Saccharobesus litoralis: one gene and its partner. The main gene of each other region encodes a partner of the protein of the gene in region 2 in a complex. Links are inferred from orthologs where the notes say so. Each region holds a gene or a part of one and is shown on either strand. Other genes may lie near its edges.

Evidence for each region. Proteins that work in one complex are often made in the same cells at the same time.
Region 1: the proteins of C2869_RS20505 (region 2) and C2869_RS11715 are in contact, whole or in part, in a crystal structure (PDB 1YFN), measured with the Escherichia coli proteins. The link is inferred for Saccharobesus litoralis from one-to-one orthologs.

The regions. Positions count from the first base shown.
Region 1 is NZ_CP026604.1:3,277,318-3,281,974, forward strand. What follows is about bases 1,293-4,098. They hold C2869_RS11715 (sigma-E factor negative regulatory protein), read left to right. Parts: upstream 1,293-2,291; coding sequence 2,292-2,906; downstream 2,907-4,098. Other genes in these bases: nadB (L-aspartate oxidase), read right to left, coding at 1,293-1,507; rpoE (RNA polymerase sigma factor RpoE), read left to right, coding at 1,697-2,275; C2869_RS11720 (MucB/RseB C-terminal domain-containing protein), read left to right, coding at 2,854-3,984; C2869_RS11725 (SoxR reducing system RseC family protein), read left to right, coding at 4,031-4,098. Also shown: more of nadB, read right to left, coding at 1-1,292; more of C2869_RS11725, read left to right, coding at 4,099-4,480; C2869_RS11730 (phospholipase A), read left to right, coding at 4,535-4,657. UniProt on the Escherichia coli protein: An anti-sigma factor for extracytoplasmic function (ECF) sigma factor sigma-E (RpoE). ECF sigma factors are held in an inactive form by an anti-sigma factor until released by regulated intramembrane proteolysis (RIP).
Region 2 is NZ_CP026604.1:5,375,756-5,380,409, forward strand. The notes cover bases 774-3,576. They hold C2869_RS20505 (ClpXP protease specificity-enhancing factor), read right to left. Parts: upstream 2,527-3,576; coding sequence 2,020-2,526; downstream 774-2,019. Other genes in these bases: C2869_RS20500 (VCBS domain-containing protein), read right to left, coding at 774-1,276; sspA (stringent starvation protein SspA), read right to left, coding at 2,530-3,156; C2869_RS20515 (cytochrome c1), read right to left, coding at 3,283-3,576. Also shown: more of C2869_RS20500, read right to left, coding at 1-773; more of C2869_RS20515, read right to left, coding at 3,577-4,023; C2869_RS20520 (cytochrome b), read right to left, coding at 4,020-4,654. UniProt on the Escherichia coli protein: Enhances recognition of ssrA-tagged proteins by the ClpX-ClpP protease; the ssrA degradation tag (AANDENYALAA) is added trans-translationally to proteins that are stalled on the ribosome, freeing the ribosome and targeting stalled peptides for degradation.

The DNA.
Region 1 (4,657 bases), 2.1 Mb from region 2 along the record:
TGCGCACAATGAGCTCTGATACATCTAATAAATTTCTCAGTTCCAGCAAGTTATTGCTGACTCTGAAATGAGAATAGTATTCTTGAACTTCTTGTTGTAGTAACTCAATCCGTCGCATAGCACGCTCTAAGCGTTTATTGGTGCGAACAATCCCGACGTAATCCCACATAAATAGGCGCAGTTCGTGCCAGTTATGTTGAATAATGACAGCTTCGTCAGAATCACTGACTTTACTTTCATCCCAAACCGGAATGACTGCGCTTTCAGCTTGATGATAGTCATGCTTTTGAATGTGTTTAGCTGCAGACTCGGCAAAGACTAAACATTCTAATAAAGAGTTACTCGCCATGCGATTTGCGCCATGCAAGCCTGTGTAAGCAACTTCACCCACCGCATATAAATTATCTAAATCTGTTTTACCGTTGAGATCGGTTTTTACCCCACCACAAGTGTAATGGGCGGCTGGTACGACAGGCATGGGTTGTTCATGCATTTTAATGCCCAGCATTCGACATCGGCGATAAATGGTCGGAAAATGTTTTTTGATAAAAGCTTTATCTTTGTGGCTGATGTCCAAAAACATCGAGTCAGCCCCAAGGCGTTTCATTTCTTTGTCTATCGCACGGGCGACAATATCTCTTGGCGCGAGTTCTGCCCGTTCGTCATATTCAGGCATAAATCGACTGCCATCTGGACGTCGTAAATAAGCGCCTTCGCCTCGCAAGGCTTCGGTGAGTAAAAAGTTTTGCGCATCGGCATGAAATAAACTAGTTGGATGGAATTGATTAAATTCCATATTGGCTACGCGGCAACCCGCACGCCAAGCCATAGCAATACCATCGCCACTGGCAACATCTGGGTTAGATGTATATTGATAGACTTTACTTGCACCACCCGTAGCAAGCACAACAACGTTGGCTTTAATCACTTCGACTTGCTCGGTGTTACGGTTCCAAACGTAAGCGCCATATACTCGCTTGTCAGAGGCGTTGTCGCCAAGTTTGGCACCTGTGATTAGGTCTACGGCATTGTAACGTTCCAACACGCGAATATTGGCGTGCTGCTTGGTGGCATTATTTAAAGTATTTTGTACTGCTTTACCGGTTGCATCGGCAGCATGTAAAATACGCCTATGGCTGTGTCCACCTTCGCGAGTTAAATGAAATCGCTCATCGCCGTCAGGTGTAGTTTCTTTGTCAAAAGGTACACCATAGCTTATTAAGGTTTCCAAGCTGGCTCTGGCATTTTCGGCAGTAAAACGCACGGCTTTTTCAGAACAAAGTCCAGCTCCGGCTATGAGTGTATCTTGTACGTGAGATTCAACACTGTCGTTTTCATCATAAACCGCCGCGATCCCCCCTTGAGCATAATAGGTGGAGCCTTCGCTTAGGTTGGATTTACTTAAGACAATAATGTCAGACTGGTCGGCAAGGCGTAAAGCTAGGGTTAACCCAGCTGCTCCGGCGCCAATCACCAATACTTGGCACTGATGTTCAATTTTTTCCATCTGCATGAGTAACCGCTAAGCCTTTGATTATTAAGCAAACACGGCCTTTTGTTACGTTTTGATTGCAACTATTTTCGCACTTTCTGCAGATTTTGAGAACTTTTTTAAGTAGGCTCAGTCTACTATTAGCAAATGAGCAGTAAAAACTGCTGAGTTCAATCACACTTTTATGGGAGTACCGACTCGGTTATGAGTGTCGGATATACAGATCAACAAATCGTTGAGCGTGTTCAGCGCGGCGATAAACAGGCATTCAATTTGTTGGTGCAAAAGTATCAACATAAAGTGATTAACCTGATTTCGCGATATGTTCGTCAACAAGGCGACGTAGCTGACATAGCTCAAGAAGCTTTTATTAAAGCTTATCGTGCAATTCCAAGCTTTCGTGGTGAAAGTGCTTTTTATACTTGGCTGTATCGGATCGCTGTGAATTGTGCAAAAAACTACTTAACGTCTACTGCTAAAAAAGTAGCGTCGAGTGATATTGAGGTTGAAGAAGCTGAGTTTATTGATTCAGCAACTGGGCTGCGAGAATCTGCAACGCCAGAAAACTTGTTGTTAACAGATGAAATCAAACAGGTGGTGTTTAGCACCATTGATACATTGCCGGATGATTTAAAAAATGCCATCACATTACGCGAAATAGACGGCATGAGTTACGAAGAAATTGCTGAAATCATGGATTGCCCTGTGGGCACTGTGCGTTCACGTATTTTTCGCGCTCGAGAAGTTATCGACAAAAACCTGAAACCAATTTTACAACGCTAATTACGAGTTGATTTATATGAGTCAAAAAGTTAAACAAAACGTGTCTGCCTTTGTTGATGGTCAGCCGGAGACAGCCCAAGTCATTGATAGTCTCAAGCAAGATAAAGAGTTAGAAGGCGCGTTTGGTCGTTATAACTTGATAGGTGATGTTTTGCGCAATGAAGCGCCAGAACATATTCATCTTGATTTGGCCGACTCGATTGCAAATGCAATCGAAAAAGAGCCTGTTGTCTTGGCACCGAATGCGGCGTTTGCGGCCGCTGTGTCTGAGCAGACTTCACATCAAGTTCAGCCTTCCACAAAAGCAAAAGTGATTTCATTTTTTAAACCTGTTGCGCAATATGGTATTGCGGCCTCGTTTGCCGCTGCTTTAGTGGTGGGTTTTCAAGCTGAGCAGGTAGAAACGCAAGAAGCTGGTTTTGAGCCAGTGTTGCATACCATGCCGTTGGCAACTAGCTTAGATCCTGTTAGTGCAGAAAGCTCGCGTACTGTTATCAATCCAGTGGGCATACAAGAGCAACAACGTCGTGTAAACTCTTACCTACTTGATCACTCTCGTCAATTAAAGAATCGACAGCATGCAGTTTCTGAACAGCCACAGCAAAACCCATCCGCACAATCTGTTCAATAGCTTGATATCTCTAGCAAGTGGCTATTTTAGGCCACTTTGCTCCTTTCTCTTACTAATTAGCTTTTCTGTTACTGGTCAAGAACCGTCAGGTTCTGCATATGATTGGCTTAAACGGATGCAGGTCGCGATTCAGCAGCTAAATTACGATATTTCGCTAGTTGTGGTTGAAGATAACAAAGTGCACCCTTGGCACTGGTTACATGGTGTCGAGCACTTATCTAATCTTGATAGTAGTGTTGATAGCCGTGTTGATAGCCATGCAACAGAGCAATTACCCACTAATAGCGAAGCGCAAGATTTACCTGTGTCAATGTCATATCGAGAATTAGAGTTATTAACCTCGCTCAATGGGCCGACTAAACAAATCGTACGTATGGGAGATATGATCACCTATTTAGGTTTCGGTCAGCAGCCATACAGTGTTAAAGCCAGCCTGTCACACAGTCCGTTGCCGGATATTTTACGCACCGATTTACAACAGGTTGGCGCAAACTACGAATTTACGAGTGTTGGAAAAAGTCGGGTGGCGGGATTTAAAGCGCAATTAATAAGGATAGTTGCCCGTGATAACACACGTTATTCAACTTGGATATGGTTACACGAAGAGAGTGCCCTACCGCTTAAAATGGCTATTGTTAGCAGTAAAGGTGAAGTTCTGCGCCAAGTTCAAGTGACTAGCTTTGTGGTGTCACAGGATGTTGATCCTGTGATCAATGAATTAGCTGCCATGGAATTGCCCACTCAAAATTTAGTGCAAGTTCAGCAGAATATTAGTGACTTCGACTGGCAATTGCGTTGGGTGCCGAGAGGGTTTGTTCCTACTAAATTAAATCGTCACCGATTAATGGGCGACCGAGAATGGGTTGATTATGTGATGTTATCTGACGGTCTTGTTTGGTTTTCGGTTTATATTCGTGATTTAGGTCAGGTTACGGATGCAAATGGTCATAGTACTTATTTAAGTTCTGGGGCTGAAACCTATATTACTGAAGTGGTTGGCCAGTTTGAAGTGACAGTGATTGGGGCAATTCCTATGGTGACTGCGAAAAAGCTAGCGCAGTCGATTACTCAACGTTAATACATGCTAGGCTGTTAGTCAGAGTGACATAGGAGAAAATGATTTTATGTTGTACGAAAATGCCACATTTATTGAGCGTATAGATAAGCACACTATTTGGGTCGAAACGCAAATTAAAACCAGTTGTAATGCTTGTCAGCATAATAGTGAGTGCGGCACAGGTGTTATTGCTAAATCATTGACCCCAAAAAGTAATCGCGTCAAAGCGCTGTGTAGTCATACATTAGCGCCCAAGCAGCAAGTGGTTTTGCAAGTGAGTGAACAAAATATGCTGGCAGGGGCTTTTGTGTTATATGGCTTGCCATTAATTATGATGATTTTGCTCATGTTAGCCATTGAGTGGCTTTTGCAAAATGAGTTAGCCAGTATTGTCGCCGGTTTTATAGGCCTCGCTTTGGGATTATTTATGGCTAAGGGAATTAGCAAAAAATTTAATCCTTATCCGCAAGTGGTTGAACAGCCTAATACTTCCATTTTCACTTGCATTGAACCTTAACTTGAACACTGTCATAGTATCCTAGTGATAATTACATGCATGTAGAGGAAGGTTGTGAAATTCAACTGGGTTATTTTAGGTTTCTTTTTCGTTAATTTCAGTTGGGCAAATGAGTTTACAGAATATAAGCGCTGTTTAACTGACCGAATTGCCAATCAACCTAAAGTGATTGATATT
Region 2 (4,654 bases):
TGGTTGCTGAGTTGTAACCGTGCTCAGTTCCTAAAACATCCCCTATAGTATAACTTTCAAAATTATCAGAGAAAATTTCAGTTGTACCCGCAACATCCGAGTAAACCTTGATGTCATCAACATAATAAGCAGAAGTTAACGTTGATCCATTGTCACCCAATTTAAACGCAATGGTTCTCATAAAGTTTTCGCCATTGCTAGAAGCAGAAGAGAAAGCAGGAACGGATTGTCCATTAATGGTTAATGTCATAGTGGCTGGAGAAGTAGAACCGTCCCAAGTCATTTCAACGTCAATCCACTCATCTGGTGTAAACGCTGCGGTTACTACAACGTCACTTTTGTCACGTACTTCAAATGAGTCATTGTGAATTCTTAAGTCAATTAACGCATTGCTGGTGCTAGTCGAACTATTAAAAATAGTGACATACGCATCTTTACCTTCTGGGTTAACCGGCTTTTTAATACGAGCGGTTAACTTACCTTGAGGGTAATCTTGGCCAAACTTATAACGCAATTCACCCGCATCATCAGACTGAGTATCTTCAATTTTTGCCACCTTAGTTGGAACTTTAGTGACAGGCACTGCATCTTCAGAGCCAGTAATAGTAATTAGTAAATTAGCTGTTGTACCATCTGGAGTAGTAACGACTACAGAGTCCTTAATATCATCAGACTTATACTTTAGTGCGGCAACCGCAGCATTAGATTGATCTAACACATAAGTCCACGCACCTGTAGCATCAATAGAAAACGAGCCATAAGAAGCTGCGATACTGGCTTGCTCAACAAAAACCGCTTCACCTTCATCTAGGTCTGATACAAACACTTTGCCAGATAAGGTTGAATCAACAACGTCATTAGTAGAATTGACTTCAAAGCTACCCGAGATTTCAGCTGGGTTTACCTTATTTTTAGCAACTATTTCAACCGTTGTTGGCGACTCAAAAAACTTATCGTCATCACGATAAGACGCCTGTACTGTAAATTTTTTACCTTTATCATCACTGGTTAAGGTATATGACGGGCCTGTAACATCATCAAGAACAAAACCATTGGCTTTCCACGTGTAAACAATATCTTCAGTAATACCGTTATCATCATTTACAACAACCGACAGTGTGGGTTGGTCATCAATTAAGCCATTAGAATCACTAGAGAACTCAATTTTACCTGAGCTGTTAGAAACACCATTGTATTCTTCGAAGTTACCTTCATTTTCTTTACAACCTGCTAACGCCAGCATAATAGCTGATGCCGCAAACACCACTTTATTCATAACTTGTCCCCTGACTACCTTAATTTGAATGCCTTAATAAGAATGCTTTGTTACGTTCTTCAACATTGGTAATAACCAGCATTTAACAAAATTATTACCTATAATACATATCAATTTACTAGCAGTAAGACACATCTGTCAATCCAAAAACAAAAATAAACTGACTAACCCATCATACAAATAAAGCCAAGTTATTGACCAAGCAACAATAAAACCAAGGCTAAGAGCTTGTTTTATTTAGAGATAATCAAAAAACAAGTGTAAAAAAGGATATAAAACGGAAGAAAAAACCAATACAACAAAATTGGACATACCAATAAACCTTAACCAACTTGTTATTAGTTAATGTTATAAAAAATAAAACTTAGCATCATGTTGTATATTAAAAGATAATCAAGTGATGCCAGTATAATTTAAATAATGAAAACACCACGAATCGTCATGCCAATTAACCCAGAGTGTTTAAACCAAGCTTTATTTAATATGCAAACAAAAGACGGGACTGAATAAGGAGAAACGATAGTATCTATTTAGCATTTCAAACTGCGGACGGGTAACGACGAGTAATTATCTAAAAGCGGGTTTTTAAAGTGCTGCTGGGCTGCCAAACACCTACATTGATGGAAATCAATTCTCCCACAAGATTAATAGAGAAATACCGGTAAAAATACAAAAATGAAACATAAAAAAACCGAGCTTAGGCTCGGTTTTTATCTTTATTTTCAAGTGAAACTAAAACAAGATTACTTAATTACCTTTAAGTGATCACGTTTTTTTGCTTTAGCATCTGGCTTATTTGTTTCCGTATTTCCCGAGGGTGGAACCGCACTCAAGCTAGGCTTGGTTGCTGTCTCGGGTGAAGATGGCTCATCTACAACTGTTTCAGCAGTAGAACCTTCAACCTCGTTTAGGCTTAACTCATCTTCATCTACCGGCTCTGGTGGAAATGGCATTCCTTCACCTGTTTCACGCGCATATATATATAATACAGCACCAACCGGAATGATAATATGACGAGCTTGTCCACCGAAACGTGCATTAAACTCTATGTCTTCATTGTTCATATTAAGAGCACCGGTAGATTGTGACGAGATATTTAATACAATCTGGCCATCCTTGACATACTCACGTGGCACCTGAACATAAGGGTATTCCGCGTTAACAACAATGTAAGGTGTGCAATTATTATCTTGGATCCATTCATACATAGCTCGGACCAAGTAAGGCTTACAAGACGTCATATCAGCCATAACTTAAACTCGCATTTCTCGCTCAGCGTCGGTTAATGCCGCTTGGAATGATTCACGCTCAAATACGCGAACCATGTAACTCTTCACTTCCTTACTACCTTGACCAATTAAGTCTATGCCTAATTTAGGTAAACGCCACAATAACGGTGCTAATACGCAATCAACCAAACTGAACTCTTCACTCATGAAGTAAGGTGTTTCAGCAAAAACAGGCGCTATCGCTAAAATGCTTTCGCGTAATTCTGCACGCGCAGCTGCAGACTCTTCATTATTAGCTTCAATTTTACGTACCAATGAGTACCAATCTTTCTCAATACGTTCCATCATTAAGCGACTTTTGCCGCGAGCTACTGGGTAAACAGCCATTAATGGTGGGTGAGGGAAACGCTCATCTAAATATTCCATGATAATACGCGCGTTATAAAGCACTAATTCTCGATCAATTAGCGTTGGCACACCACCATATGGATTAACCTCCCAAAGCTCTTCAGGTTTATTATTTTCATCAATTAATTTGATATCAACACTTACACCTTTTTCAGCAAGAACAGTACGTACTTGATGGCTATACATATCCGTTGCATCAGCGTATAAAATCATTACAGAACGTTTGTTGGCAGCTACAGCCATAGAGGATCTCCTAAAATACCTTTTCGATATAAGCCTGGCATTAAACCATTAGCAAAGACAAGCGACTTATACAAACACTAAAGGGGGCATAAAGCCCCCATTATAAAAATAATGCTTAACGATTAATTAATGAACGTCTCGCCAATATTCTTTCTTCAATAAGTAAATGAATACGAAGAAGATTAACAAGAAGCCGATAACCCATGTACCTAACTTCTCAGATTGTAATCGAGTTGGCTCAGCAGTGTATACTAAGTAGTTAACAAGGTCACGCATTGCCGAATCGAACTCTTCTGGCGAAAGTTCGCCAGAACCATCAACAACAATTCTTTCGCCTTGTTTAACACCTTCTTCACCGTCAACCATAGCCGTTGCAGCAACCTTAGTTGGAATACCCTGCAAGCTTTGTAACACATGCGGCATACCGACATTAGGAAACACAGTATTGTTAACACCAAACGGGCGAGACGGATCAACATAGAATGAGCGCAAGTAGGTATAAATCCACTCTGGTTTACGAACGCGTGCAACCATAGTTAGATCAGGTGGTGTACTACCGAACCATTCTTTTGCATCTTTCGCTGGCATACTATTTTTAATGTGATCACCCGTTTTCTCACCGGTAAACATTAAATTTTCTTTAAGTATCTCCATTGAGATACCGTTGTCTTCTGCCGTACGTTGATAGCGCTGGTACTGCTGTTGGTGACAACCTAAACAGTAGTTCATGAAGATTTTCATACCGTTTTGAATTGACGCTTTATCTGTCAAATCAATATCAACAGGATCTAATGGAACGCTAGGGCCACCTGCAGACAGCGCTAATGAAGGTACTAACGCAAATAAAGCAATTATTAGTTTTCTCATTTGGTAATTCTCTCCGGAAGCGGCTTACATTTTTCGTTTTTACTGTATAACCATAAGAAACCAAAGTACGCAAAATACAATAGTGAGCAAACCTGAGCCATTATCGTATATGTTGGTGTCGCAGGCTTAAGACCTAAATAACCAAGAATAACAAAACAAACCGTAAACTGAGCTAAGTTAAGTTTATGCAAATTACTGCGGTAACGAACCGAGCGTACCTTACAGCGATCTAACCAAGGTAATAATGCCAACATCACAATAGCTGCGAACATAGCTATTACCCCTAACAACTTGTCCGGAACCGCACGTAAAATTGCATAGAACGGGGTGAAATACCAAACTGGCGCTATGTGCTCAGGTGTTTTCATCGGGTTTGCCGCTTCAAAGTTAGGTGGCTCAAGGAATAAGCCGCCCATCGCTGGAGCGAAGAAAATAATGTAACAACAAATAATTAAGAAAATAGCAAACGCCACTAAATCTTTTAATACGATATGCGGGAAGAAAGGCACGATATCGTCAAGAATATCTTTCTTACTTGTGTAGTACTCGTGAATTTGGAACTTGGTTTTTTCATCTTCAGAAAGCGAGCCTTTAGGGCGCTTAACATCGATACCATCTGGGTTATTTGAGC